2 regions of the Bacillus sp. LLTC93 genome follow, and region 1 is predicted to be linked to the other one. Evidence: riboswitches for the same ligand, from Rfam matches in the RefSeq annotation. Region 1 holds a riboswitch; the other holds the start of a gene.
The links. Region 1 has a riboswitch for glycine ahead of gcvT (glycine cleavage system aminomethyltransferase GcvT). Riboswitches for the same ligand answer to the same signal wherever they lie in the genome.
Positions count from the first base shown of each region.

Region 2: another riboswitch for glycine. It lies ahead of C6W18_RS17690 (amino acid permease); the one in region 1 lies ahead of gcvT (glycine cleavage system aminomethyltransferase GcvT).

Region 1 covers NZ_PVME01000001.1:517,819-533,500, forward strand. The annotation lists gene C6W18_RS02765 (patatin-like phospholipase family protein) at 1-247, opposite strand, end outside; gene mntR (transcriptional regulator MntR) at 352-786, opposite strand; gene C6W18_RS02775 (lipoate--protein ligase family protein) at 872-1,708, opposite strand; gene C6W18_RS02780 (rhodanese-like domain-containing protein) at 1,929-2,309, shown strand; gene gcvPB (aminomethyl-transferring glycine dehydrogenase subunit GcvPB) at 2,352-3,812, opposite strand; gene gcvPA (aminomethyl-transferring glycine dehydrogenase subunit GcvPA) at 3,805-5,151, opposite strand; gene gcvT (glycine cleavage system aminomethyltransferase GcvT) at 5,168-6,265, opposite strand; glycine riboswitch at 6,370-6,465, opposite strand; glycine riboswitch at 6,469-6,576, opposite strand; gene C6W18_RS02800 (DEAD/DEAH box helicase) at 6,827-8,497, shown strand; gene C6W18_RS02805 (YqhG family protein) at 8,512-9,309, shown strand; gene C6W18_RS02810 (anti-repressor SinI family protein) at 9,493-9,657, shown strand; gene sinR (transcriptional regulator SinR) at 9,691-10,026, shown strand; gene tasA (biofilm matrix protein TasA) at 10,094-10,894, opposite strand; gene sipW (signal peptidase I SipW) at 10,952-11,524, opposite strand; gene tapA (amyloid fiber anchoring/assembly protein TapA) at 11,575-12,102, opposite strand; gene C6W18_RS02835 (DUF3889 domain-containing protein) at 12,369-12,677, shown strand; gene C6W18_RS02840 (YqzE family protein) at 12,711-12,905, opposite strand; gene C6W18_RS02845 (competence type IV pilus minor pilin ComGG) at 12,966-13,349, opposite strand; gene comGF (competence type IV pilus minor pilin ComGF) at 13,346-13,798, opposite strand; gene comGE (competence type IV pilus minor pilin ComGE) at 13,785-14,099, opposite strand; gene comGD (competence type IV pilus minor pilin ComGD) at 14,083-14,529, opposite strand; gene comGC (competence type IV pilus major pilin ComGC) at 14,522-14,815, opposite strand; gene comGB (competence type IV pilus assembly protein ComGB) at 14,831-15,682, opposite strand, start outside.
Region 2 covers NZ_PVME01000008.1:79,161-94,842, forward strand. The annotation lists gene C6W18_RS17655 (beta-glucoside-specific PTS transporter subunit IIABC) at 1-1,850, opposite strand, end outside; gene C6W18_RS17660 (hypothetical protein) at 2,165-3,061, opposite strand; gene C6W18_RS17665 (PadR family transcriptional regulator) at 3,254-3,805, shown strand; gene C6W18_RS17670 (DUF4188 domain-containing protein) at 3,810-4,292, shown strand; gene C6W18_RS17675 (NUDIX hydrolase) at 4,304-4,927, opposite strand; gene C6W18_RS17680 (helix-turn-helix transcriptional regulator) at 5,098-5,304, shown strand; gene C6W18_RS17685 (DUF3169 family protein) at 5,301-5,981, shown strand; gene C6W18_RS17690 (amino acid permease) at 6,029-7,375, opposite strand; glycine riboswitch at 7,538-7,617, opposite strand; gene C6W18_RS17695 (LacI family DNA-binding transcriptional regulator) at 7,891-8,913, shown strand; gene C6W18_RS17705 (MFS transporter) at 9,354-10,535, shown strand; gene C6W18_RS17710 (quinate/shikimate dehydrogenase) at 10,555-11,457, shown strand; gene C6W18_RS17715 (MFS transporter) at 11,499-12,692, opposite strand; gene C6W18_RS17720 (glycoside hydrolase family 1 protein) at 13,028-14,494, opposite strand; gene licT (BglG family transcription antiterminator LicT) at 14,513-15,355, opposite strand; gene C6W18_RS17730 (beta-glucoside-specific PTS transporter subunit IIABC) at 15,391-15,682, opposite strand, start outside.

The sequences.
Region 1 (15,682 bases):
ACCTGAGCATTTTAAACGGGATGAATTGACACCTTCGGTCGAGCAATTGATGTTCATCCATTTCATCTAAAAGCTCCCGAATCTCCTGACTTGTAAAACCTGCTGCGATAAGTGAAGCAATAATCGCACCAGCACTTGTACCAGCAAGCCGGACAAATTGAAATCCTCTCGCTTCAAGCGCTTCATAAGCACCTGCAAGCGCTGCACCCTTAATGCCTCCACCTGAGAACACACCATCTATCTTCATTCAGGAGCCCCCTTTTTATCTCACACTATTAATAGTGTAGGAGCATTTGCTTTCAATTAGAACTTTATTCAAAAAGGACACCCTCAGTATGGGTGTCCTTTTTCTTAAGATTCTTGATTTGTTTGTTCGTTTTTCTTTTGAATCGCTTTCAGCTGTACAGATCGCTCGTCGTTTTCTTCAAAGAATTGAACAAGATCGCCAATGCGGTCAATGCTGTTCCAGCTGAGATGATGCTCAATGCCTTCTACATCATCATAAATCTTCTCTTCATCTACACCAATGATTCTTAAAAATTGCTCTAGCAGTTCATGTCTGTATACGAGACGTTTTCCAATTTTTTTGCCTTTCGGGGTTAAAATCAGACCACGATATTTCTCATAAATGAGGTATTCATCTTTATCTAGCTTCTGAACCATTTTTGTTACAGAGGAGGGATGGACAGCGAGGGCTTCTGCAATATCAGATACTCTGGCATATCCTTTTTCTTCTATCAGCATATAAATTTGTTCAATATAATCTTCCATACTAGGTGTAGTCATAAAACCCCTCCAAAATGCACCTTTACTTAATAATCATAACAATTCTACACCATCGCCCATTAAAAGACAAGAAGTGTCCATCGTCTTAACGCTTGTAATTCCAATCATCTGAGGCATATTTCGTTTTGGCGAGATGGTGGACAAACGCTAATTCTTCATCTGTCAGTTCATAAGGTACAAGCTCGATATTTAATCCTTTTTCAAACCCTCGTTTAAACGCCACACGGGCATCGTCTAATGTACATGTTCGATCTGAAATTTCATTGATTGCGACCGCCTTGTTTTTAAAGCTGCGCTGCATCCGCTCTCTTACCCGGTCGTTTGGATAAAGAAACAAATCGAACAATTTGTCTTCATCAAGGTCAATTAAGATCGAGCCATGCTGAAGGATCACACCTTTTTGTCTCGTTTGAGCACTGCCTGCTACTTTTCTGCCTTCTACGACAAGCTCGTACCACGAAGGAGCATCAAAGCATACAGACGATCTTGGGTTTTTTAAGCTTTCCTTTTCTTTTTCTGTACGAGGAATGGCAAAATACGCATCAAGTCCCAGTTCTTTAAAGCCCTCTAAAATGCCTTCTGAAATGACGCGGTACGCCTCAGTCACTGTCGCTGGCATTTCTGGATGCTCCTCTGACACAATGACGCTGTAGGTCAGCTCCTGATCATGAAGAACCCCCCGCCCGCCTGTTGGTCTGCGGACAAATCCGAGACCATAGCGCTTGACCGCTTCCATGTTAATTTCTTTTTCAACATGCTGAAAATATCCAACAGACAATGTTGCCGGATCCCACCCATAAAAACGGATCACAGGCGGGATGAGCTTCTCACTATGCCAATAAAGCAAGGCTTCGTCCATTGCCATGTTAAAGGCAGGGTCTTGGTTTCCTGTATCAATGAAACACCATTTCTCTTTTTGCATATAAAAATCCCTTCTCTTTTACGTAGTCAATGTTAGATGATGGTGGTGACCACCGATTTTCTCTCTTCATCAGTCTATCAAATAGGGAAGGAATTGAAAATAATTCTGACCATTTATGATGACAAGTTTCTTTTGCTTTACTATAATAGTATTTGTCTAAAACGTACCATCAGACAGACCACTGTGCTGATGCTCAAGAAGGAGTCGAGTCGTATTGCCAATATTCAACTATATCGTCCTCTCACTTTGTGGACTTTTCGTTCTTTATTCCATCGGCAGCTACATTTATCAGCAGCGCATTATGAAAACGCTGACGGAAGAAGAATTCATTAAAGGTTACCGCAAAGCTCAACTCATTGATGTGAGAGAGCCAAATGAGTTTGAAGGCGGACATATTTTAGGGGCAAGAAACATCCCCCTTTCACAACTAAAGCAGCGAAAAAATGAAATACGTCCTGACAAGCCTGTTTATCTCTATTGCCAAAATAATTTGAGAAGCGGGAAAGCAGCCCAAACTTTACGTAAAAACGGCTGTCGTGAGATTTATAATTTAAAGGGCGGCTTTAAAAAATGGGGCGGCCGCATCAAAACGAAAAACTAATAAAAAAGACTCTGGGAGCTAGCCGCCCCCTTTGAGTCTTTTTTATTTTCTCTCAAACACAAGAACTGGATTCCGTGCAGCCTTTGTTTCGTCCATTCGTTTGACAACCGTTGTATGCGGTGCTTCCTGCACCACTTCTGGATTCTCTTCTGCTTCTTTTGCAATTTGAATCATCGCTTCAATGAATGCATCAAGTGTTTCTTTTGATTCTGTTTCAGTTGGTTCAATCATGATACATTCCTCTACATTCAGCGGGAAATAGATCGTTGGCGGATGATAGCCAAAATCAAGTAATCGTTTGGCAATATCAAGTGTCCGCACACCTAGTTTCTTCTGACGTTTACCTGAAAGGACAAATTCATGTTTACAATGACGATCAAATGGCAAATCGTAATGAGCACATAAGCGGCGCATCATATAGTTCGCATTTAACACCGCATTATCAGTCACAGCCTTTAAGCCGTCTGGTCCCATAGAGCGGATATACGCATAAGCTCTGACATTGATGCCAAAGTTGCCATAGAACGGTTTCACACGGCCAATGGATTCTGGGCGATCGTAATCAAAGGAATAACGACCTTCTTTCTTCACAAGCACTGGCTTTGGCAAGTATGGAATCAAATCCTTTTTCACGCCAACTGGACCTGAACCAGGACCTCCGCCTCCGTGTGGACCTGTAAATGTTTTATGAAGATTTAAGTGAACCACATCAAATCCCATATCCCCTGGTCTTGCTCTGCTTAAAACAGCATTCAAGTTCGCACCGTCATAATAAAGCTTACCGCCAGCCCCGTGAACGATTTCAGCCATTTCTAAAATGTTTTCTTCAAAAAGGCCGAGTGTATTCGGGTTTGTCAGCATAAGCGCAGCTGTTTCTTCATTGACAACACGGCGTAAATCCTCTAAATCAACAAGCCCATTTTCATCAGATGCGACGGTAATCGTTTCAAACCCAGCCACTGTCGCAGATGCCGGATTCGTTCCATGAGCAGAATCCGGCACGATGACTTTTGTTCGTTTATGATCTCCTCTCGCTTCATGGTACGCACGAATCATCATGAGTCCTGTCCATTCGCCATGTGCTCCTGCCGCAGGCTGTAATGTCACCGCGTCCATCCCTGTGATTTCTTCAAGATGGTCACCTAGGTCATAAAGTAATTCTAATGCTCCTTGCACAGTGTCTGCTTCTTGGAGTGGATGAATTTGCGAGAAGCCTGCAAGGCGTGCGACCTTTTCGTTAATCTTTGGATTATATTTCATCGTACAAGAGCCAAGAGGGTAAAATCCGGAATCAACTCCATGATTACGTCTTGATAGTGCCGTATAATGACGCATGATATCAAGCTCAGATACTTCCGGAAGCTCAGCATCCTCATGACGGATGTACGTTTCATCAAATAGAGCTGGGAGCTCCTGTTCAGGTACATCTAAATCAGGCAGGCTATAACCAATTCTTCCTTCTTTGGATAATTCAAAAATAAGCGGCTGATCTTGTTTATTCATGGCGATCCCCCAATTCCTTGATGAACGTATCAATTTCTTCTTTTGTTCTTAGCTCTGTCACGGCTACAAGCATGTGCTGCTGAAGCTCTGGGTAATCTCTCCCTAGGTCATAGCCACCGATGATCCCTTTTTCAAGCAATCGTTTATTGACCTCTTTCACAGGCTCATTTAACTTGATCACAAATTCATTAAAATGGGCACCTTCTACATCAGCCTGGAGCCCTTGTTTTTCCGCCTGCATCTTGGCATAATGGGCTTTTTGCACGTTTTGATAGGCGATTTCTTTTATACCTGTTTTTCCCAGCGCCGTCATCGCAACAGAAGCGGCTAACGCATTTAATGCCTGATTCGAACAAATATTTGACGTCGCTTTATCTCTTCGAATGTGCTGTTCACGTGCTTGAAGGGTCAGCACAAATCCACGAACGCCATTCTCATCTTCTGTTTGTCCGACTAAGCGCCCTGGCACTTTTCGCATTAATTTTTTCGTCACGGCAAAATACCCACAATGAGGTCCGCCAAATGCAGCCGGAATACCAAACGGCTGTGCATCACCAACGACAATATCTGCCCCAAGTTTTCCTGGCGGCGTCAGTAAGCCGAGTGCAAGCGGATTACTTGAGACAATGAACAGGCTCTTTCCTTTATGTGCAATCGGTTCAATCTCTTTTAACGGTTCTACTACACCGAAAAAGTTTGGATATTGTACAAGAACAGCTGCTGTTTCGTCGCAGACGGCCGCTTCTAATGCAGCTATATCCGTCTGTCCTTTTCGCGCAGGTACCTCGACTACTTCAATATGCTGTCCTTTGGCATATGTTTTCAGCACCGCTCTTGATTCAGGATGAACCGTCTCAGAGACCACAATCTTTTTCTTCTTTGTATGCCCTGCAGCCAGCATCCCCGCTTCAGCTAATGCGGTTCCGCCATCATACATCGAGGAGTTGGCAAGATCCATGCCGGTCAGCTCAGCAATCATCGTTTGAAATTCAAAGATCGCCTGCAATTCGCCTTGCGAAATCTCGGGCTGATAAGGTGTATACGCTGTATAAAATTCAGAACGTGAGATGACGTGATCGACAATGACAGGCTGATAATGATCATACACACCAGCACCAAGAAACGATGCATAGGAAACAGTATCCTTATTCTTTGCAGCTAAGAGAGATAATTCCCGCACAAGCTGTGTTTCGGATGCGGCTTCTTTGATGTTGTATGCTCCTTTGAATCTTACTTTCTCTGGGATATCTGAAAAAAGCTCATCAATCGACTGAACGCCAATGACATCCAGCATTTCTCTTTGATCTTGCTCGGTTTGCGGCAAATACCTGTGCTTCATCCTCTATTCCCCCTCGTTATTTGGCTCTTTTATAAAATGGTGTGGCGACGATTTTGGCTTTTAGACGTTTTTTACGAATTTGTACTTCCACTTCTGCCTGAAGCTGCGCCTCTGATGTTTCGATCAGAACAAGCCCGACATTTTTCTTGAACGTTGGAGATTGTGTGCCCGTTGTGACAATTCCAATCTGCTTCTCTCCTGAAAAGACCGGATAGTCTGTTCGCGGAATCCCTTTATCAATCATTTCAATGCCGACAAGCTTTCGCTTCGCTCCTTCTTCTTTTTGCTTTTTGAGCGCGTCTTTCCCAATAAAATGGACTTCTTTATCCGTTTTGACAGCAAAACCAATCCCGCCCTCTAATGGGGAAATATCCTTTGTGAGCTCCTGACCATAAAGCGGCAGTCTAGCTTCAAATCTTAAGGTGTCACGTGCACCGAGCCCGCACGGTATTAACCCTTTAGGCTGGCCCGCTTCTAATAAAGCCGACCAAATGTGAACGGCATCTTCTGACTGGCAGTAGATTTCAAAGCCGTCTTCTCCTGTGTAGCCGGTTCTTGAAACAAGCACCTCTTTTTGAGCGACCTCAGCTTGTGATAAAAACGTAAATGGCTTGAGAGATGTCACCTCTTCGTCCGCCACATCCTTGATGATGTCAGCAGCAAGAGGTCCTTGAAGTGCTAGCAAGGCGATTTGATCAGAGACATTCTTGATCAATACATCATCCTCCCCTTGATGCTGGAGCAGCCAATCCACATCTTTTTCGATATTTGATGCATTAATGACAAGCAAATAGTTGTTCTTTTCTTTTTGATAGACGAGCAGGTCATCCACTGTCCCGCCATCTTCATAACACATAGCTGTATATAGTGCCTTACCATCCGTCAGCTTAGACAGATCATTGGTTAATAGCCTTTGTAAAAAAGGAAGGGCATCTTGCCCTTTGACTTCCACCTCACCCATGTGAGACACATCAAAAAGCCCTGCTTTTGTTCGAACAGCTTCATGTTCTTCTTTAATGGAAGAAAATTGGACAGGTAATTCCCAGCCCCCGAAGTCAATGGTTTTTGCGCCAAACATTTCATACGCATGAAAAAGCGGTGTTCGTTTCAACATCAATCGTTTCCCCCTTTTTTCTTACAGTGCAGACCACAAGCTGAATTTTCAGAAAAAAATCACAGCAAAAAAGGACAGAGAGCTCCCTTTTATCAAAAAGAAGTCTCTGTCCTTGCACCTGAAAGTTTACAGCACAACATCATTGTGCGTTTTCCCCTTTGGTGGTTTGCTAAAAAACAATGAGCAAACACTCTCCAGAGTTGCGTCCGGTAAGAGTACTTTTGCCTGAGAGATTCACTGAATCAATTCAGCTTGCTCCTTCGGCGCCTGCCAGTGCTAAATAACCGCCAAGTCTCTCCCCATACCATCATCCGCTCATATTCTTCACATTTATTGGACATACTATCAAAATGGGTGACTTATTTTCTATATCACTTACCAACATCCTACCATTAGAAACGGATCAAGAGCAACAGAAAAATCATTAACATTTTTAAAATAAATGTTCAATATCGTTCGCTTTTATTGAAATATATAGTCTTTTAAAGACCCCTTAAAAAATGAAGCGTTTAAAAACAGAACGATTTTATCACAAACTAATTAGAAAGGCAGGCGATGACATTGAATATTCAAACGATTTTTGATCAGGAATGGGCAAGTGAATTTCAGCAGCGGCTTTCAGCAGACGGTCCCTGGGCGAACTGGGATATGTACCGATTAGCGACGCAGGTTCAGAAAGTCACAGCAATTGATTCATTCGAGGGTTTGCAAGCTCCCGCACACCTGCCTGCATTCACTCCTTTAAAGCACCAGCTCGAAGTGGCTAGAAGAGTCGTAGAAGAGATGAACGGGAAAGCCATTTTAGCAGATGAAGTGGGACTTGGGAAAACTGTAGAAGCAGGACTCATTATCAAAGAATACATGATTCGTGGACTTGCCAAAAAGATTCTCATTCTCGTCCCCGCCTCCCTTGTGTCTCAATGGGTGCAGGAGCTGCGGACGAAATTTTACATTGATGCTGTCGAACAAAAAAAGAGCTATGTATGGGAGCAGTGTGACGTCGTGGTTTCCTCAATTGATACAGCCAAAAGACAGCCGCATCGAGACACGATTTTATCAATCGCCTACGATATGGTCATTATTGATGAAGCACACAAACTAAAAAACAATAAAACGAAAAACTATGAATTTGTGAGAAATCTAAACAAAAAGTTCTGCCTGCTGCTGACAGCTACGCCTATTCAAAACCGAATCGGAGAAATTTTCAATCTCGTTTCCCTTCTGAAGCCTGGCCACCTAGGCAATGAACATCAGTTTAAAGATGTTTTTGCCAAAAAGGACTTGCAGCTTGAAGACCATGATCGATTGAAACAGCTAGTCAATAAAGTGATGATTCGTAACCGAAGACAAGACACAGGCATCGAGTGGTCAAAACGGCATGTCAAAACGATCTCCATTCATTTCTCTCCGACAGAGCAAGCGTTATATGATGAAATTTGTAAGCTGAAAGAGAATCCATCTTATACAAAGCACATGTTTTCAATCATGACCTTGGAACGAGAATGCTGCTCAAGCCGCGAGGCGGTCTATATGACGATCAAAAAAATGCAGGAAGAAGAAAAACACATTCTAGGATCTTCTGCCATTGCGCAAATCATGGAGAAAATCAATCAAGTTGAGCAAAATTCAAAGGCGCTGGAAGTCGTCAAACTCATTCAGCAGTTAAATGAGAAGGTCATTATTTTCACTGAATATCGTGCGACACAAATTTATTTACAATGGTTTCTTCAGCAAAACGGCATTAGCTCGGTTCCTTTTCGAGGCGGCTTTAAGCGGAGCAAAAAAGACTGGATGAAAGATTTATTTAGAGAACGGGCTCAAGTGTTAATTGCTACAGAAGCCGGCGGCGAAGGGATTAACCTTCAGTTTTGTAACCAGATCATCAACTACGACCTTCCGTGGAATCCAATGCGTCTAGAACAGAGAATTGGACGTATTCATCGCCTTGGCCAAGAACGGGATGTCCACATTTACAATATGGCAACGAACGGAACAGTCGAAGAGCATATTTTGAAGCTTTTATATGAAAAAATTCAGCTATTTGAAAATGTCATTGGCGATCTAGATGATATTTTAACGCGAATTGATATCCAAGAGGCCGAAACAGAATTGCATCATATTCTCTTTCAGCACGAATCTGACGGAGACATGAAAAAGAAATTAACTCAGTTTGCTTCCTATTTAACAGAAGCACAAACACCGCTTTTAGAAAAAAGGCAGCAAGGCTCATAAAGGAGAGTTGATCAATGGAGCAGCGTGACATTCACACATTTCTTCTCCGTTTCTTTCAGGCGAATCAATGCGACATATTAGAAGAAAGTGCAGGACATATGACAGTACAACTGACAATTCAAATGGATAAATTGATTATGAACCGCCCTTTTTATTGGCACTGGCTTGAAAAAACAGGAGGTGTACCTGAGCCACGGCAATTGACCTTAATCACCGATCAAAAAAAAGCCGGTGATGCGGTCGAAGGTGAATTTGTCCACTTCGGCTCCCCTCGTTTATTTCAAATATTCGAGGCTGTTAAACAGCAGGGCCGATTTATCCGGCTCTATGAAAGAGTGAAGCCGCTCAACAACAACCAAATCGCACTGGAGCCATGGCTTGGTCTCAATGTGAAAATATCCTATCTGGCAGACCGTAAAAAGGATAAGCTGCTATCACTTGGGCTTCATCTGATACGAGGAGAAGTCATAGAACAATTTCAAGAAAAGCTGGAAGCCCGTGAGCTGTCATCTCAAATTCCTGATTATTGCTTTACGATGAGTACAATGATTAAGCCAGAAAGCGGCGTCAAACGGCTCTATAGCCTGATGAAGCATTATGCCCATGAGGAGCCGGACGATTGGGCGGTGAGGGCTGTTCAAAAGTGGAAGGAAGACTCGGAACTTTTAAACCAATTTTATGAAGGGACTTCAGACACATCTGTAGAATATGAAATAGAAAGACAAGCACTTAAAACTTTATACGAACCAAAAATCAGTCTTACGATTGAAAATGGCGGGCTTTTTTACTTACAGCAAAAAAGAGGAGGCTGACTCACGAGTCCCCCTCCCCTTCATGTGACATACAATTTTCGATCAGTCAAAAGCAAAGTTTGTCTGTTTGTATTGGGCGGAAACATGACGCAAGCAATCTATGAGGTCTTACCACCTGTGTCTTTCCATTTAATGCGTTAAGTGCCTGAAATACACGATTCAGTATTTTAGGAGGGTATTTGTATGGAAAAGAAAACGAAAGTATTAGACAGTGAATGGGTTCAATTATTACGCGAAGCTCGCAAAGCAGGACTAACAGTTGAAGAAGTCCGTCATTTTCTCAAATCAAGCGAAAAGTCCTCTGAGTCTCCCCCTATGGTAAGAAGTCATTCTATCAAACCTTTCTGAATGTGCTATAATATCGAAAGGAAGGTGATGACATTGATTGGCCAGCGTATTAAACAATACCGCAATGAAAAAGGCTACTCACTATCAGAACTGGCCGAAAAGGCTGGGGTAGCGAAGTCTTATTTAAGCTCAATAGAAAGAAACTTGCAAACAAACCCCTCCATTCAATTTCTTGAAAAAATCTCCGCTGTTCTGGACGTCTCGGTTCATACACTGTTACACGAAAAAGATGAAACCGAATACGATGGTCAATTAGATAGTGAATGGGAAAAACTAGTTCGAGATGCAATGACATCAGGGGTTTCGAAAAAGCAATTTCGTGAATTTTTAGATTATCAAATCTGGAAAAAAAAGCAAGAAGAGGAGTAAAGCGCACGTTTTAGCGCATACTCCTCCAATTGCTATGCAGAACTAGATATCAGTCTAAAGACTGGCTTTATTTTTTATCTTCGCTGTGTGCTTTTTCGTTTTCTTTCACGTAGCCTTTTTCATCCGTATGCTTTTTGGGATTGATCGTTAAACCATTCCACTGAGTCGCTTCGAAGGAAAGATCAATTTGAATCGCATCGCCTTGGTATTTATTTTGGATATAGTGACCAGCTTTATCCTTCGTCTGGTCATTGACAAATTCAATGATCATTTCCATTTTATCGTAATCAAACGGATTCTTTGGAATGCCGTCATACTCTGGAGCCGCTGTTCCATCAACGGTTGCTACATTAATTTTACCACTTTCATGTAAAAACTTCTCATCGACGGCATGACGAAGCTTTTCAAATGCGGTCTGATCCTGTTTTGACGTTAATAGATGCAGGTCAAGCAAGTTTGCATGGTCTAAAATAATATTTTTCGGATAACCATTTCCACCTTCGGCTCCAACCGTAAGAACACTCACCTGAAACTGGCTGAGGAATTCTTCAGCTGTATTCTTATCGCCATTCTTCGCAGAGGTTCCATCTTTAAACTGGCTATAATCAAGACTCATCAGCACTTGATTAATCGCAAGCGACCCCTTATTTTCAAAATTAAATTCTTTCTTTATTCGGTCACCAGGTTTTAAGTTCGCAAGGTTGATGGCACCAGAGTTCTCTTTTGCAGATAAATTCAGCTCTCCTGTCGAGTAGACCGCGTTTGCCTTTTCTACATCATTAAACGCCGCCCATGTTCCCCCGCCAATTAAAGCAAGTCCTAATGCCCCTGATAATACACCTAAACGAATTGATTTTTTCATTGCCATGAATGAACCCCCTAATAAATTGTTTTATTGAAACCTAATTAGGTTACAAACGAAAATTTAAGCTTGCTTCTCTGACATATGTAAATCAGCCGTGTGTCTTCGATGTTTCGCAGCGCCCACAAAATGAATTGTTGAGTAAACAAGCAGCATCACACCTGGTATAATCAGCAGCAAAGCGGTTCCAGCCGAAGTTCCGGCATACGAAAGAAGTTTTCCTGCATAAGGGATGTTCGTTCCCGTATACTGCGCAACCACTTGATCCGCTTTTACCAGCGTACCGTCTTGATACATATTGTGGTCTCCTTTGGTCTCAAAGGCTTTATTTGTCCCTTTTCCTTTTACCCCAACAATTCGGTGAGTCACAAAGGACTTGTCTTGCTTCGTTTGAAAAGTGATAATATCTCCTTTTTTGAGCGTCTCAGGTGAGGTCACTTGTTTTACTACAATGAGCGACCCAGTCGAAAATTCCGGTTCCATTGAACCAGATAATACTTGCTTGAATTGATAACCGAAAATCTGAGGATCTCCACCTGTTGTTCTTGATGACAACACGACAATAATACATGCAATCATCATCGTGAAAACCATTACGTAAAGAATACTCCCAGACATTTTCATCCATTTTTTCATGTCCCATCTCCCCTTCACATATCATTTTTTCATTCAGTAGACAGCTTCATTTAAGATATCTTTTCTTGACAGCTTGAGAGCTGCATTTGTTTAGACCAAAAGAATGTTTTTTCAGATGCACCAAATCCTTTAGGAAAATAGATTTTAAATGCATAGATTCCATTCGTTTTTGCTTTATCTGTTGTAACAGTCGTCGTTTCTTCTGATGAAAGGTGTTGTATAGAGCCCTTTTCAAGAATATGACCATTTTGTAATGGTTTCTGATCACTTTCTACTTTGTGTAATTCCCACTTCCATTCAGAGTGTGCTATGGGTTGTCCAATATTTTTTAATGTCATGCTTAGCTTTTGAGGCGCACAGACTGTTCCTTCAATTATCGTTTGATCTATGAGCTTTAAATCACTTCTATCCCATTTCTTTGGCTGACAATGCTGATCTGTCTGTTCAAAATCTCCACACGTGTTCATGACAAAGTTTGTTTGCTCGACATCGTTAAAAGAAGCGTTAGTAGGTGTGATAAGAAGAGACGTAAAAATCAAACAAATGGCACTAAAGAGTACAAAGAGCGACTGATTCATTCTTTCAACTCCTCGGACGGATGTTCTTTAAAGAGAACGATTACACTCAGTATAAGGAAATACCTATAAAACCCAAAACGCCAAATTAGTCCATTTTGTTCTTAAACAAGAACTCTTGCGAGAAAATTCTTCCATTTTCTCATTCTTTCGCCATATTCTATATTTTTTTCCGTGACATTTGTACTTCTTAAAAATTTACATAAAAGTGTAGGATTTGGTCAGGATAATAACTGGTGAGGTGATGTTAAGTGAACTATGGAAAAATCATGATCATGCTCAGTTTACTGTTGGGGCCTGTCATACAAGACGCCAAACCTGTGGAAGCGAGAGGGTTCACTACTGCCACAGATCAATGGGAAACAAGAGCTGTCAAGGAAGCAAAGAAAAGATATCCGTTAGCACAAGTCTTATTTAAACAAAAAGTATGGGACAGGCACCGGGAAAAAGAATCTGTGAAACAGTATCATATTACGTTAAAAGATCACGCCAAAGAATTTGGGGTATTTGTCACCATTTCCTATAACCCTTACTCAAACAAGGTCAATAAAGTCATTGTCGTTGAAGAATACAGCTAAAGTGGCATAAAAAAACCGCCTGCTGGCGGCTTTTTACTTTTGTCGATGTCGATGTCGTTTTTTTAGCATCATGGAAAAGCCAAACGGCAGAACACCAAATAAACGCTGTGAAAATGGCGGTTTTGTTTCCATCTTTTCTTGTTTATGTTCCTTCCTTTCGTCACGTGGTGTATTCATATATTTAATGATTTCCTGCGTCATATATTTTACATAGTCATTTGTTTTCAACGAACATTCACCTCTTCTTCCTTAAAGTGTTACCAGGAAGAGTATGGTTTTATACACTGGCTAATCAGGGATTGTCCATTTCATGATTTCACGGGTCTTCCAATCCATCACCAGTTCCCGCTCATCTGCTAAACCATCTTTTGTTTTAACGCCGACCAGCATGTGGACAAGTTTTTTCTTTTGATCGCACCCGATCTGTTTCAATGTCACACGGCCTTCTTCAGTGTCCACATGAGCATGCTGCTGATTACAAATACGATTTAATTTGCTTGCAGCCTCACTTACACCCATTCTAAATAGCTGCTGTTTTTTATAATAAGAAATCGTCAGCTCTGCACTTTTCAGTTCATTTTGAAATCCAATCGTCATTGAGCCTAGGATCAAAAGGAAAAAAAGAATTGTAGCAAGTACGTGCGGATAGATAAACCCTTCTTCGCTTTTCACGTTTTAGGAACCACTCCTTTATATGTGAAAAAAACGGCTTCATACACCTTATCAGATACATCTGTGACTTCAAGGATTGTTGTTTGCTGATCTGTTCTGACGCGAAATTGTTTCACCTTTTGCAATAAAGGAAGATGCCCTGCCTGATCCACTCGCTTCCTCAGCATCTCTTGATAGGGCTCAATCCTCACCACTCTCCCTTGATCGGACAGATACTCTAACGCTTTTCCTTCTTTCACCGCTCTAACAGCCAGTGCACGATTTAATTCCTCCTCTAATTGCAGTACAGTTTGCTTCCACTCCATTTGTGAAAATTGGTTGATTTCTTCAAATGGATGGGCTTTCTCTGCAACAGAAAAAATGAGCACACAGCCAAAAGAAAGAAACAGAAATAGATGCAATTGCCACAAAGCTTGTATAAATGTAAACCCCTGTTCATCGTTCAACATAACGAAAGCATATCGTCTTCTTTTTTTGTACTTTGTATGATACACATCCCTTCTGTTTACTCCAATTGAGTTCATATGTGATCTCGCCTCTCTTCTTTTTGACGGATGGCTTTGTACCTTCTATGAACGCTTTGTTCATATGTTCATGTAACACTTGGTAAGCTTCAAGTTTTGCTCTTAATTCCTTTTTTCCCATCATTAGTTTTTCGTAGGCTGGCATGAGCACAAGTGCTGCAAATAGGAAGCTGTGGCAAGCTAACAGCATCTCAAACGTACTAAATCCTCTATTGTTTTTGAACATGGATACGCCCGCTCCCTAAATAAATCGTGAGTTTATATATTTGGCTACCAAATTGAACAATGAGAGAACCGCCGCTGCTCGGATGTCCGTTTTCATTAAAATGAATCCCCTGTGAAAATGTAGAATGTTTGATGATGCCTTTTTTATGCTTATAAAAAGCAATTACCTCATCACCATTTTGATCTATTACTTGATAGGATACATGTTGCGGATGAATCTCAACATTCACACGGGTTTTTTTGGTAAATGCCGTATAAGCAGCCAGTTGGATATCTTGTTTCATGATGTTCACTTGTTTTTTTGCTTCAGCACTTTCTAATATACCTGGGACTTTTCCTCCTAAGATCGACAATAGAATAGATAAAACAAGTAAAATCATGAGCTGTTCAATGAGGGTAAAGCCCTTTTCATGTAAAAGCAATTTACTCATGCTTCACGTCGCCGTTTTGAATGACAATGGCTTTTCCATTAGGACAAGTTAATCCCTTTTTGACATAGCCTTCTTTTTCTAATTCAGCCAAAGATGGTGTCTTGCCGTCATGCTCCAATTCATATGCCATCACCTGTGTACTCACCATTGATTTGAGACCTTCACAGCCCTTCGCTTGAATGCTTTGATGGTGACGGGTGATATTCGGAATGGTAATGAGTAAAAGAATGGAAATCACGAGCATGACAATTAACATTTCCAACAGGGTAAATCCTTTATCATTCATGCCTTTGCCTCCTTCTCACACTTGTTCCATTAGTTGATACATCGGTAAAAGAATAGATAAATACACAATGAGTATAAGAAGCGCTGTCAAACCATATATGACCGGCTGCAGCCATGAAACCCATTTTTCAATTTTCAGCTCTGCATTCTCTAATAGGAATTGACTATACGTATACAATTCTCTGGCAAGCATCCCGCTAGCTTCACCATGTTTGATGACAGCTGCAAAATGTTTTTCAAAAAAAGGAGACCCACTTATTTGATGTTCCATGCTTTCTCCTTTTCTTAACTCTCCGATCATCCGTTCAGATATTTCTTGAAGAAAGGGTAAATAGCTTTGCTGTTTGAAAGCTTGCAAGCTTTCGTACATCGATAATCCAGCTTGAAGAAGCCCGCTTAGCTGAAGAGAAAAAAGATACGTATGCATCAGCTGCATCCCTTTATATAACATAGGCAACCTGCTCAACACTCTCAGTTTCTCAAGGGTCGACTTTTTCTTAAAAAAGACATGATAATATCCAGTCAGACAGATACACATACAGCCTATGATGAGGAGGAAAGCATGTAGGAATTGAAAGAGTGCAAACATCCCTTGGATCAGCCATGACATGCGGGTATCCATTGACGAGTACAATAAAGAAAATTGAGGAATGATCATCTGCTGAACAAGTATCAGGACAACTAAAACCGTAAAGATGAGGAAGATCGGGTACCGTAACATGCGTTTGAACGAGTCTAACTGCTTGATTTTTTTCTCTAAAAAACGTGAGCTTTGTTCAAGAGCGCGTGATAGGCTGCCATGCTTCTCTGAAAAACAGAGAATGGCAATGACTTCTCTCTGAAAATGAAATCTCTCCAGCACCACATA
Region 2 (15,682 bases), on a different contig from region 1:
AATTGTGTTACAACCATCAATGTATCTTGACGATTGACCTCTTGTAATGGCTGTACTTTAATATCATATTGATCTGTATTTGTGATCACAGCAAGTGTAACTGGATCATATCCTGCTTCTATGATTTTTTCTAGATCAAATTCAATTAGTAAATCTCCTGCTTGAACACGATCTCCTGCCTGTACTTTCGGATCGAAATGCTGACCTTCCAGTTGAACGGTGTCAATGCCAATGTGGAATAATACTTCAACCCCTTGATCCGTTCTCATACCAAGTGCATGGTTTGTTTCGAACAGCAAGGTGACCTCACCATCTACTGGTGCATAAAGTGCTCCTTTTGAAGGCACAATGGCAATTCCTTCTCCCATAACCTTTGAAGAGAAAATATCATCTTTCACTTCAGATAGGGAGATCATTTGACCAATGACAGGGCTTTTGAATGTTTCACCTGCTCCAATTTGTTCAGCAAATGCCGCTTGGTCATTTGTCTTTTCTTCTACTGTTCGATCTTTACCTAAAACAAAAGCAGCGATAAATGCAACAACAAACGAAATGACAGCTCCAATGACAGCAAACATAAGATTTCGCGGGAGCTCGTCTGATATGAACATCGACATACTTGCTAATCCAGGGCCAACAAGCACAAAGGCTTGTATACCAACTAATCCAATGAAGATCCCGCCAACAAACGAACCAATCATGACACTCCCAAGGACTCGCTTATTTTGAAGTGTCACACCATATAAAGCCGGCTCTGTGATCCCAAAAAATGCTGAAATTCCTGCCGAAATGGCTGTTGATCTGAGTACTTTATCTTTTGTCCGTAGTGCAACAGCGAAACATGCTCCACTTTCCGCAATATTATGCGCAAGTGATGCTGGTAGATAAAGCGCTTCTTTGCCAAGGTTCCCCATCGTTGTGACCGCATAAGGAACCATCGCTTTGTGCATGCCTGATGCCACCATGAATGGAAGAACTGCTGCTAAAATAGCGACAGCTACCCAGCCTACTGTATTAAACATTGCAAGAATGAGAGATGAAAAACCTTGTCCTGCTGTAAAACCAAGCGGCCCTAACAGAAGTAACGTAACTGGTACTGTAATGACCAATGACATCATTGGTACGAAGAAGATACGAATCGGTTTTGGTGAAAATCGAGTAAAGAATTTTTCCATCTGTGCGTAAAGCAATACAGATAGGATTGCCGGAAATACTTGATACGCATAGGCTATATTTTTTACGTCAAACGACAGTAATTGCGCTCCTTCAGTGAGCATTGCTGTCATATTCGGAAGAAGGAGTGCACCGACTGCCGATAGGGCAACGAGTGGATTTACTTTTAATTTATTTGCAGTCGTGACGGCAACTAGTAAAGGCAGGAAGTAAAGAGGTGCGTCACCGACCATGTTTAGTATTTGATATGTTTGACCCTTTGCATCCACCCAGCCTAATAAAGAGAAAAGGAGAAGAAATGATTTCAAAATCCCTCCACCTGCGATAGCTGGAACTAGCGGTTGGAAGACACCGACAATGAAATCTAACAGCACTGCGCCTGCTTTTCTTTTTTCTTTTGGCTGATTGGAAGGCACTTCTTGCCCTGATGAGCTGCCCCCCATTAAACTTGTAACTTTTTGATACACTTCGATGACATCATTCCCAATGACTACTTGGCATTGACCTGACATTCTGACAGCTATGACACCTGGTGTTTTTTCTAGAGCCGGTACATCTGCCTTCTTCTGATCAATCAGTGTGAAGCGAAGTCTTGTTGAACAGTGTTCAAGATGAGCAATGTTTTCTTTGCCACCTACATGCTGTAAGACGTCTTTGGCAACCTGTGTATAATCCATCTTTTCTCCCCCTTTTCTCATACATGAGACCTATATTTTGGCAATAAAAAAAGGACCTAAAACGACAAATTCAAGAAATTCATCGTTTTTAGATCCTGCCTGCATGACCAGTCACATGTCTAATTTATCAATATTGGATTTGTTTTTAGTATATATTGAGTTAATGTAAGCGTCAACATATATTTTTGAATTTAAAAAATATTTTTTTATAAGTCTAATGTCACCAGAACGACCTCGTTTTACTTTAGAGGAAATTGAAATAGAAAAAGTCAGATAGTCTTATATGTCCTATCTGACTTGATTGAATGTTATCTTTATTTTTTCTTTGCTTTTTTCTTTGCGGCTTTTTTAAATGCTTCTACTTGCTTTTTATATTGTTTCTTATTCACAGCTTTGAGTTTCATTTTTTCATTCTTTTTCCAAAACGGCAACTCAATATAGGCAGCTTTTACATCAGATGATCCGATCATCTTAGACAGGCCACCCTTTATTTTTGGTGTGGGATAGACCCAAAAGCTTTTAAAGCCTGTGATTCCATCTGCTTGATATTTTTCTTTTTTCAATGGCTTGCTTTTCTTCCCTGTGGCTTTGGAGATTGTAATAGCCCCTGAAAATTCCCCTTCAAAAAGGGCTTCTTCAATATCAAGAAAAATTTGATATGAATTGTTTTTTGCTGTATACAGATAGCCGTAGGCTTTATTTAAATTATCTGTGTATTTCCCTATGATCTCATAGTAACGGTCTTCTGCTGTATCCACGTACTCATCATAGCGCTTATCAATGGCTTTTTTGTATTTTTTTAATTTCTTCTCATCAACAGCTTGATAGCGTTTACTTTTCTTTGCTCCTTGCTTTTTGACCATGAGATCTTTTCCAGAAAAATAGATGTCATATACGATTGTTTTCTTCTTTTGTTTGACTTTAAGTTTGTATCCTTTTTTGGTGGTTTTCCCCGTTAGTTTGTATTTTGTTTTCACCATAAACGGTTCAATTGGATCAATCTTCACACCCTTACCGTTTAGGTAACCCGTGACCTTGCCTTTCTTTTCAGTCACCTTCAGCCAACTGACATTGTCCTTTGTTTTATAGGCATATGCATAAGATTGATTCAGTGATTCTTTTTTAGCAGATGCTTTGTTTCCTCCAAAACTTCCAACACCAATCAATAGTGCAACAATCATGAACAATATTCCTATGTTCCTCAACTTCATTTGTACACCCTCCATTCTTTTATGAATAGATGCGCAAGCTCTTTACACATCAAGTATATATTACCATATTTATGATTTATCTCCTGTATTTCAAAAATATAAATCTACCAATTATTATTTTCTTGCTTTATATTCATTTCAAATTTATTATATATCTAAGTGATATATCTTTTAGATAGGTGTGCTGATGTAATGAAAAAATACAATGATACGACGTATGCGATTTTAGGTATTTTAACGACAGATTGTAAATCAGGTTACGAAGTGAAGCAATTAATTGATAAGAGCTTGCATCATTTTTGGAAAATTAGTTATGGACAAATTTATCCAGCTTTAAAGTTTATAGTCGAAGAAGGACTTGCTGAGGTTTCACCCGCTTCTACATCTGGACGTTCAGACAAGCGGGAGTATCATCTGACGGAAAAAGGACTGAACACGTTAAGGCAATGGCTGGCGCAGCCGCTCGATCAGTTACCAGCAGAACGAAATGAAGTGTTATTAAAGTTATTCTTTGGACAATATCTTTCGTTTGAGAAAAAGCTGGTGCTTCTACAGGATTATGAGAGGGGGCTCCGTATCCGTTATGAGACATACGTTTCGATTGAACAAAACATCAAGGAGCTCTATCCAGATGAAGCTGATGCGAAGTACTGGCTGTTTACTTTAGATTATGGAAAAAGAGTGGCTCAAGCAGGAATTGATTGGTGCGTGGAAACATATGAACAGATGAAGAAAGAAGGGTGAACGAATGAAAAAAGACATACGTGCTGGCAGGTTTACAACAGACAATTCTGACTCGATTGTTGTGTTCATCATCGGAATGAGGATCAACAAACGCTGGGCCATCCACCAATGGCTGCCTGTGTTCATGGCGATGCCTGGCATGATCAAAGAACTGTATACCCATCAAGACGAGCTTGGTTTCCTCGGGACAGAAAATTACTTCGGCTTACGCAATACAGCCATGATCCAATATTGGAAGTCAACAGATGACCTCCTTGCCTATGCCAAGATGGAAAAGCATTTGGCGGCTTGGAAGGCATTTAACCAAAGAGCACGGACCAATGACGCAGTGGGCATTTATCATGAAACGTATCAAGTTCAAGCCGGCTCGTATGAATCTGTCTACGTGAACATGCCTTCCTACGGACTGAGCCAAGCGAGAGCTCCTATTCCAATTGGTAAAGGAAAACAAACAGCGAAAGAACGTCTGGATACAACAAATTCCTAGAGAGCGATTCTCTAGGAATTTCTTTTCGCAACGGTCACAAAATGCTTTAATATACGGGCTGTTAATCCCCAAATGGTGTAGTTTTCATAATCATAAAACCATTCCTCCATCGAACGACTTCCCCAGCGGTACTTCTCACCATTCATGATTTTTTCATAGGGGAAATCCTCAGCTGGTGTTGGCTGAACGGACACATGATGTAAGTACGGCTCATATTGGCTGAGCCATGATAAAGGTACAGTAAAGGTCTCCTCCACTTCCTCTTGATTAAACGAGTGCTTTACCTTTTGCTCATCAATGATGCCGACATATGGATAGACCACGAAGGATGGAGAAGCAATGTAAGGGCTGAGCTGCCCAAGGATCTCGACTGATTCAGGCGGAATGCCTAGTTCTTCATGTGTTTCGCGCAGTGCAGCTTCTTGTGCTGTTTCACCACCGTCGAGTTTGCCTCCAGGGAAACTAATATCACCAGGCTGTTTTCTCATGGTTAGCGATCGTACCTCAAATAATATATGCCATTCTCCGTTTACTTGCACCAAAGGGACAAGGACTGCCGCTTTAAACGCTGTCTCTTCTCCAATAAACAACGGCTGTGATTGATGTAAGTCATTTTTTAATTGATCAATAAACACGGGCCTCACCTGTTTTCTGTTTCTCTTTCCTTTAGCGTATCATTGTTCACCTTTTGAATAAAGATGATCTTTCTGACAATTATTTTTATCATTTTGACAACTTTACTTGTCAAAATGAATATCATGCTTTACAATCAAGGAAAGATTTCGATCAAAGTTGAGGTGACAGAATGAAAAATCGGCTAAAAGAGCTTCGTGCACGTGATGGTTTGAACCAAACTGAGCTTGCAAAGCGTGCAAAGGTTTCTCGTCAGACCATCAGCTTAATGGAACGAGATGAATTAATGCCGTCTCTCTTGCTCGCTGTTAAGCTTTCACGCATTTTTCAGGAACCCATTGAACGTATTTTTCTATTCGAGGAGGATGAACTCACATGAAAACTGTATATAAAATGCTCTTAGGTGCTCTCCTTGGCTTTCTCGGCGCTTACTGTTTGCTGGCGGCCGAATTTGAGTTGGCACTTCTAGATGCTGCGTTTGAAGCAACGCTTGTGATCACTGGCTTGACGATCCTATTCATTATTTATTGTTTTTCAGGAATTTCACGTATGAAGAAAAGAGTCTCTCTTTCCGTGTCTGGTGATGAGGAGGATGAACTCGAGGCAAAGCAGTACCGAACTTTTACTGATTTAACGTTAGCCAATACCGTGAGTACGATTTTATCCATTGTTGCTATTGGAATGGCCATTGTAACCGAGCAACCAATCTGGCTGATTGTTGTAAATGCTGCTTTATTTTTGATCACCATTATCCTTTCTTATACGGCGATCTCTGTCCTAAAACTCGTCTATCCGAATCGCAATCTACCAAGTCCATCCGACAAGGATTATGGCAAAAAACTGCTCGCTATTTCTGACGAAGGTGAAAAACATGTGATGCTCGACGGGCTATTTCATACCTATCAAATGATGAATATTTTATTGACTGGTGCCATGTTTATTATGATTTTGTATTCCCTCGGAGCCAATCACTCTCAGCTCTTCTCCATTATCGTCATTGGACTTGTTTTAATCATTTTAAATGCATATTATATGTTGAAAATTAGAAATCGGTAAATAAGCAAAAGCACAGCCATTTGAAAAGGCTGTGCTTTATACGTCCATTATGCTGAACGGCGTTTCTTTCGTGCATAAATGAAGAATAGGAATCCGAACCATACGGGTGTCAATAGCAGTGCTGGGCGTGTTGCGTCAGCGAATAGCATAATGACAAGAATGGCCGCAAATAGCACAAGGACAACGATATTCACAAAAGGAGTGAATGGCGCTTTAAAAGTAGATGCCTCATGCAGTTCAGGCCGAGTCTTCTTATATTTCAAATGACAAATGAGAATAATACTCCATACCCAAATGAAACAAATGGCACTGATTGTTGTGACAATGCCAAAGGCTTGTTCGGGAATCAGCTTGCTTAAAAGAGCCCCGACCGATACCACAATCGTTGAAACAAATAGTGCATTGCTTGGGACAGCGTGCTTATTTAGACGGCCAAAGGAAGATGGTCCCTGCTTTTGATGACTGAGATTATACAAAATACGGCTCGTCGAGAACATGCCGCTATTACAAGCGGAAGCCGCAGAAGTCAGGACGACAAAGTTAATAAGCCCTGCTGCTACTGGTATACCAATCAGTCCAAAGGTTTTCACAAAAGGGCTTTCTGATGCACTGAGCTCGGTCCATGGGTTGATACATAGTAATACAAAGATGGCACCCACATAGAAAAATAGAATTCTTAATGGAATTTTATTAATCGCAGACGGAATGTTTTTTTGAGGGTTTGCTGTTTCTGCTGCGGAAACACCGACAAGTTCAACTCCCACATACGCAAAAATCACCATCTGGAATGACAATAAGAAGCCTGTGACACCATTTGGAAATAACCCGCCATGTGACCAAAGATTCGTGACCGTCACAGGCCCGGCATCTGTTTGAAATCCAATGATTAATAGGACAATCCCTACGCCAATTAACAGTAGAATCGTAATGACTTTAATCAGTGCAAACCAAAATTCCATTTCTCCAAAAAGCTTCACCGTTAATAAATTGAACCCTAGTAAAATCAACAAACAAATGATTGCAGGAATCCATTGTGGAATGTCAAACCAATACTGCACATACACACCGACCGCAATGACATCAGCCATCGCTGTCATAATCCAGCAAAACCAATACGTCCACCCTGTCACAAAGGAAGCCCATGGGCCAAGATAGTCCTCTGCAATATCGGTTAATGACTGATAGCCCGCCCTTGATAAGAGCAATTCTCCAAGTGCCCTCATGACAAAAAAGATGGCCATTCCGACAATTAAATAGGCAAAAATGATCGACGGACCTGCCAATTGAATGGCCTTTCCAGAGCCTAAAAACAGCCCTGTTCCGATGGTTCCGCCAATTGCAATCAATTGAACATGGCGGTTTGATAAATCTCGCTTTAACTCTTGTTGTGCCAATTTCAACGCCCTCCTACGAGACGATATTATACTGATATAATGAACCTTCAAAAAGTCCATAAAAAAAGAGATTGGATGCGCTCCAATCTCATGGTCATAAAAGAATAGCAAAATAGAGAAAAGCAATACATGGCATCATCCATGCATCACAAATACAATATTTCGTACTCTTCTGTCCTTTTGCCTGAGATTGTGAACCCTTCGGCGCCGCACATACATGCGGTCTCTCCAGAAGCTGCTCCTGCCATAGTGTGACCCACAGCAATCATAGCCTTCGTTATTTACTTTAAATGTTGCTATTTCTGAATAATTTTATATTTTACGCCTCTAGAAGAAAGCTGTCAATGGTAATCTTTTAAGATTTTATTCCCTCCCTATCTGACGTAAGATGACATCACTTCATCAACACACCTGATTAAGGTATAATAAAACAAAGAATGTTCGGCTCGTTTGATGGAGAAATCCATCTTGATCATGAACCAAGTTAGGCAATCCTTTGAAGTTGGTGAAGACAAATGAAAAAATTGAACAAACAACGTGTCACATTACAGGAAGTCGCCCGGCATGCCGGTGTCTCGACCTCAACGGCCTCACTCGTTGTTCGAAACAATCCTAGAATCTCTGAAGCCACTCGAAAAAAAGTACTGCAATCCATGGAGGATTTAGGATACGTGTACGACCGCGTTGCTGCAAACATGCGGTCAAAAAGCTCCAATATTGTCGGTGTTATCGTCACGGATATTTCAAATACCTTTATTTCTGAGTTTTTAATCGGCGTGCAAACCACACTTGAATCACTTGGCTATACCGTTTTACTTGGTACAACCTTTGACAGTGTCGATAAGCAGGAACGGCTCATTTCTACAATGATAGAGCACCGAGTTGGCGGGATTATTTTAAACCTAGCTTCGAAAAGCTCAACTCGGACGGTCAAACAGTTAAATCAAATTCGCACCCCAAAAGTACTGGCAAACCGTGAATTAGCGGATGTGCATTGTGACTATGTCGGCGCTGATTATGAACAAGGCACTTGGATGGCGGTACATCACCTTCTTCAAAAAGGACATCGACGTATTGCCTTTTTAGGCGGCATCAAATCCTCATCGACTTGGATTGAACGCATGAAAGGATTCAAAAGAGCCCATGATGAGGCGAACCTGACGATTGATGAATCTCTTATTATCGATATGGTACCTACTCGTGAAGGCGGGAAAGAAGCCCTTACCCAAGTCATCGACCAGCCTGAGCCTCCTACTGCTATTTTTTGCTTTAGTGACTTAGTCGCGTTTGGGGTCATTCAGGAACTGGCAGCTCGTGACATCAAGCCTGGTGAAGACATTGATGTTGTTGGATTCGATAACATCCCTGAAGCGGAGCTATATCACCCGCCGCTCACCACTGTCTCATCATTCCCACGATCCATCGGGGTAAAAGCAGCGAACCTTTTATATCAAAAAATGAACGAGCAGGATGAAGAGCTACAGCGAGTGATCTTAAAGCCTCAACTTCATATTAGAGAAACCTCTACATCATCATGAAAGGGAGAATTGCGTGCAGCAATTCTCTTTTTTTATTGATCAAGTCAACCATTTCTTTATTTCATTTTTATTTTTTTAAATCACAAAGTCATAAACTTGACACATTTAAAACGCAGGAGTATATTTATCTCGTTGCTTCTTTTAGTATATCGTTATACCCATCTCATCAGATCGTTATTTTTATTCAACAACAGTTAAAATTGATCATTTCTGATTCTGATCAAATCATGAAGATCCACTTTCTTATTAAGACTGTTATTATTTTTTATATTTATAGTAGAACGATGTACTTAATTGAAGAACAGATGAATATTCATTATTTTTTCATCAATCACACAAGGGGTGTTGTGATGGGCATAATATTATTTACTTTTAAGGAAATAACAAAGGGTGTACAAAGAATTTGACCCTAAAGGGGTTTCAAATATAGGAGTGGGAACATGAAAAATCCTTATATTAAATCGTCACTTGGCATGTATTTAAACTACTTCATGCTCGGCATGATCAATATTATTGTGGCATCCAACATGGACAGCTTATCTGAACGCTACCATGTGGATATTCCGAAAATCAGCTTGCTTGTATCGGCGATCGGAATTGGTAAACTGGTTGCTCTCTTTTTCTCAGGCCGGTTAGCAGACCGCTGGGGACGTAAGCCTGTCATTATTACAGGAAACTTTCTTTATTTATTATTCTTAATCGGTATTCCAACAACAACGAGTTATACACTGGCATTTATCTTTGCGATTTCTGCTGGGATTGCAAACTCATTACTTGATTCGGGAACATATCCTGCTTTGACAGAATCGTTTCCTAAAAAGGCAAGTTCAGCTTCTGTTTTAGTGAAGGCATCCGTTTCAATTGGAGCGACTGTTCTTCCATTTATCTTGGCGTTCCTTATTGCACATGACATCTTCTGGGGCTGGGCGTTCTTTGGGCTAGGACTTCTTTATTTACTCGTAGGGATTTACTTAGTCTTTATGCCGTTCCCCAACCATAAGCAAGTCTCTTCACCAGATGATCTTCCAGTACAGGAGCAATTGAAGGAAGAACCTAAAATGATTGGTGAAGGCTTAGCTGTTGTGCTCATGGGGTTCACGTCTACTGCATTGTTTGTCGTATGGCAAACGTGGCTTCCACAACTTGGGTTGAAATTGATTGGGCTTGGCACAGAACAAGCGACACAGCTTCTTTCTTATTTTAGTATTGGTGCACTTGTGTCTGTTCTATTGCTTTCGATCGTATTAGATAAATTCATTTCACCTATTATGGTGGCAATCATTTATCCAATTGGAGCATTTCTTGCGATGCTTGCATTATTCCAAATTGAAACATACGGCATTGTGATTGTCAGCACCTTTTTCTTAGGATTATTTACAGCAGGAATCTTCCAGCTGGCCATGAGTATTATGATGAAATTATTCCCTACAAACAAAGCAACGGCTTCATCATACGTCAACATTGCAGCAAGCTCAGCGTTTATTCTTGTGCCACTCATTACAAGTGGGTTGGTCAGCACGTACGATATTAAAATGACGTTATTTTTCGATATGATCATTGCGGTCATTAGCGTATTGTTAGCAGTCTTTGTTCTTGGACGTATGAAAAAATTATTTAGATAATTAAAGGAGATGTCAATCGATGACAAACATACATGAACGTAATATTGATGGAAAAACAAAATTAGTCGGTCTTCTTGCTACACCAATTGGACACAGCCTTTCACCACGGATGCATAACCTTGGCTATACATTAACAGGCATCAACTATGCTTACTTAGCATTTGAAGTAGGAAATGATGAACTAGAAGCAGCAGTAAACGGAATGAAAGCGATGGGTGCAACTGGATTTAACGTATCCATGCCAAACAAAATGAAAGTATTGGATTACTTAGACGAACTAGACGATTCTGCCAGATATACTCGCGCAAGTAACACCGTCGTGAACAAAGATGGCAAGCTAATTGGCTACAACACAGATGGTCTTGGCTATGTGAGAAACTTGATTGAGCATGGCGTTGAATTAGCGGGACAAAAGGTGACACTGGTTGGTTCAGGCGGTGCCGCTACTCCGATTGCGATTCAACTTGCACAATCTGGTATTCGTGAAATTAGTATTTTCGCTCGCAATGATCAATACTTTGTTCAAGCTGAAGAAAATGTGACGTACATTAACGAAGAAATGAAATCATTCGGTGTCAAAGCAAACATTTTCCCACTTGAAGACAAAGAAGCTTTCCGTCGTGAAGTCGCTGAAAGTGCGATCTTAGCAAATGGGACAAGCCTTGGTATGAAACCATTAGATCAACTCAGCATCATCGATGATACGCTTGATGTATTGCGTAAAGATTTAATCGTGACAGATGTCGTGTACAACCCGCAAAAAACAAAGCTCCTTGCTCAAGCACAGGAAGCTGGCGCAAAAACCATTAACGGTCTTGGCATGATGCTATGGCAAGGTGCTCTTGCATACAAACTCTTTACTGGTGAAGATATGCCAGTTGATCAAGTGAAACAGATTCTTTTTGAAAACGACCGTTTCTAAACAAAAAAAGACGACTTCCTGAGCGGAGGTCGTCTTTTTTTTTATTCATGTATCATGATTTGACGGTATCGATACAGAATATACATCGCACCGATAATCGCCACGACAGCCACAACCGCATCGAACATAAAGATTTGTAAAATGGTCGAGTGGCTTTCAATCAATCCTGTTACGACCGGGATGACAATAGCCGATACCCCGCCGGCTGTTGAGATAATTCCTGTCATCGTTCCTTTGTTCTTCCAAAAGAACTCAGCCATCACTGTTAACGTCAGCTGGAAGACACCGGCTGTTGAAAATCCCAATACAAATGCATTGATGGTTCCTAAGACTGGGGATTTCACGACCAATAGCACACAGATAGAAGCCAGTGTAATGATTGGATAGATCAGCAGTACGGTCACCGGACGGACAAAGCGGCGTAAAAGAAATGCGAGCAATAAGACAGACAGCAAACCACCCATGCTATAGTAACTAAGCAGTTTCACTGCACTGCCAGAAGCCATCCCCAATATGGCCTCACCGTACGTAGGAAGCCAAATTTGCGGCAAGGCATAAAGACCATTTGACGTAAAGCTGATTACAATGAGTGCGACCCCTTCTCTCCAAAATGTAGGCTCTGACGAGAAGCGCGGAAGTCCATCATGCTCCGTCACTTGGACTTGCTCTACTTTGCGATGATTCGGAAATGGCAATGTCCAGAGCATCAAGACATTCACCAGATAGATCAGAGCAGGAACAAAAAACGCAATTCCATAAAACAAATCATGCTCCGCTAATAAGAAAATAGCCAGTGGCAGAATGGTCGCCCCAATCGAAATAAAAGCCTTCACCATCACATTCGCAGAGCCCGAGTTTTGCGGAAAAGCCTCCATTAAGGCTGGATACGTTCCTGCATCCATCGCTGAATTCGCTACCCCTGCCAAAATCGCAAACGCAAAGGCGATTTGATAATTTGGAGACAATGGGATCCCGATGAGGAACACCGCCATCAGCACACCTGAAACCAAAATCACCGGCTTTCGGCCAAACTGATCTGACAGCACGCCTGATAGACCATACGTGAGCACCCTGCCAATGCCGAGTGCCGAGATCATATAACTAATTCCCGCACTATTGGTATCTAACTGCTTGATTAAAAATGGCATATTTGAAGCCAATATAATATTGACCATACCTAATAAAAAATAATTCATATAAAGACTAGAAGCCGTTTTCACATACGGATTCCTCATGCTGACACACTCCTCAACACCATCTCAATGAAGTGACAAATAATGGTTACGCTTACAAGATCTCATGTGTGAGGAGAAACCGCTTCGCAACCTTCACGTGCAAACATCTATCATCTCATACAGCTCACAGCTTACATGTCCTTCATTTATCAAGCATCTCTTCAATTTTTCACTAGCTCTTATTTTATATGAATGTGAAAGGTAATGATAGTGAATTGCTTAAATTTTAGGGAAATGCATATCCATATTTATATCTTTTCTTTTACGAGCTGAAACATTCATCAATAAAAAATAGGAGTGGGTATACACCACTCCTTAAAAGATTTCTGACACATCTATTCCTTCATTTCCAGTCCATTTTGACGAATCACATTCTGGTACCAGTAAAAACTTTTCTTAGGTGTTCGATTTAATGTTCCGTTTCCATCGTTATCTTGATCAACATGGATAAACCCATATCGCTTATCCATTTCAGATGACGAGTAACTAATTAAATCCAGAATTCCCCAGCTGGTGTAACCTATTAATTCGACTCCATCCTCAATGGCTTCCAGCATCTGCTGGAAATGCTGCTCATGATAGCTAATACGATAATCATCATTGATCTTTCCATCTTCCACCTTATCGTATGCACCTAACCCATTCTCAACTATAAAAAGTGGTATTTGATAGCGATCGTATAAGTCATTTAAAGAGATGCGAATGCCAATCGGGTCGATCTGCCAACCCCATTCACTCACTTCTAAATAAGGATTTTTCACGCCACCTATTGTATTGCCGCTGACCGTTTCCATCCCTTCACTGTTTTCAGTAGCAACAAGTGAATTGTAATAACTAAAAGAAATAAAATCGACGGTATGAACCTTTAATAACTCGTCATCTCCTAGCTGTTTCTCAATGTGAATGTTTTTTTCTTTGAACAGTCGATGTATAAAACGTGGATACTCTCCGCGCACCTGTACATCTGTGAAGAACATATTGAACTGATTGTTCTTTGATGCCTTTAGAACATCTTTTGGATTACAGGAATACGGATACGTTGTTAATTTCGTCAGCATACACCCTATTTTTGCCCCCGGGATCATTTCATGACAAGATTTAACTGCCAAAGCACTTGCAACAAATTGATGATGCAGCGCTTGATAAACAGCCTGCTCTACATTGTCAAAGCGCTCTGAAACGATTCCACCACTTGTAAATGGATGTCGAACAATGCTATCAATTTCATTGAAAGTCAGCCAATACTTGACTTTATCTTTGTATCGATCAAATACCACTCGACTAAATTTCACAAAGAAATCAACGACAATGCGATGAGACCATCCTCCATATTGATTCACTAAATATAGCGGCATTTCATAATGAGATAACGTAACGAGTGGTTCAATATCATGTTCCTTCATTGCATCGAATAAACGATCGTAAAACAATAATCCCGCCTCATTTGGCTCTTCTTCATCACCGTTTGGGAAAATACGTGTCCATGCAATCGAAACACGTAACGTCTTCAACCCCATCTCTTTGAACAGCGCCATATCTTCAGGATAGCGATGATAAAAGTCTACACCCCTTCGTTTCGGATAACCTTCAGCGGTATCTGCACACATCGCTTGCTGAATTTGTTCTTCATCCACTTTATTGTGCTTTTTATAGTCAGACTTACTGACACCTTTTTTAAAGATCGCCACATCAGCAGTCGATAGCCCTTTCCCATCTACATTCCATGCACCTTCTGCTTGGTTTGCTGCGATGGCGCCACCCCATAAAAATCCTTCTGGAAATTTCCTGATTTGATTAGACATGTTTCTTCCTCCTCAAGATTATGCGTTATTTCTTTGAACAACTCGATTGACATGAATAATTAAGTACATTTTTTCGTCATTGGATATCGTGTAATCCACATTTGTTTTAATATATTTCTCGATTTTCTCCACACATTTTACTTCTTCAGGATACTTCCTCATGATCTGATCCATTAGATCGTGATCATCTGTTTTGAGCATTTTGTTCTCAAGTAAACGTTGAACAAAGAACTGTAAATGTGTTAAAAACCTGGAATAATTAATCGTATCTGTTGGAATGTCAATCTTATAATGCATTTTGATAATATTTAAAATGTCTTTGACCATATTGGTCATCATCACGATTTGATTCAAATTATCTTTGGTCTGCTGTGCATTTACTAAATGAAATGCAATATTCGCCGCTTCTTCTTCAGGCAACTGAATACCTAATTGTTTTTCTATCAGCTCTAGCGCATGCATACCAATACTGAATTCTTCGGGGTAAAATTTCTTTACTTCCCACAGCAGGCGATTTTGTATCGTTAAATTTTCCTTAAAGCGCTTCGTAGCCATAAAAAGGTGATCGGTTAAAGAAATATAAAGATGCTCATTTAGGTGTGTAGATAAACGGCGCTTCGCATAGGATATAATTTCATCCGTCATGATTAAAAATTCCTCTGGGGTCTCCCTCATAAGCTCAGCTAAGTCATTAGACGTGCTTTGATCTTCTAGCACATAAATCTTTTGAATATCAGACTCTTGAATAAGACTGCCTTGCTTATTTTTAAACCCAATCGCCTTACCCATTACGATGATTTCCTTACCGTCATCTCTTTTCGCGAGAACCACACTGGTATTCAGCACTTTTATAATTTCCATACCATATCACCTTCCTGGTTACATTCAAAATCGATTTATAAGACAGTTAAAAGTGGCTGCTGATGACCAGAAACAGGATTCATTTTTCCCTCTTGGGGTAATATTTCTAAATAATCAGCTGTATTTGTAATAATGACTGGTGTTGTTGTGTCATAGCCAGCCTTTTGTATATTCTGTTGATCAAATTCAATCAGAAGTTGACCTTGTGTCACTGTATCACCTTTTTGAACATGTGAAGTAAAATATTTTCCATTTAAGTTAACAGTATCAATACCAATATGAATCAGAACTTCCACACCGAGGTTGGACTTTAAACCAATCGCATGA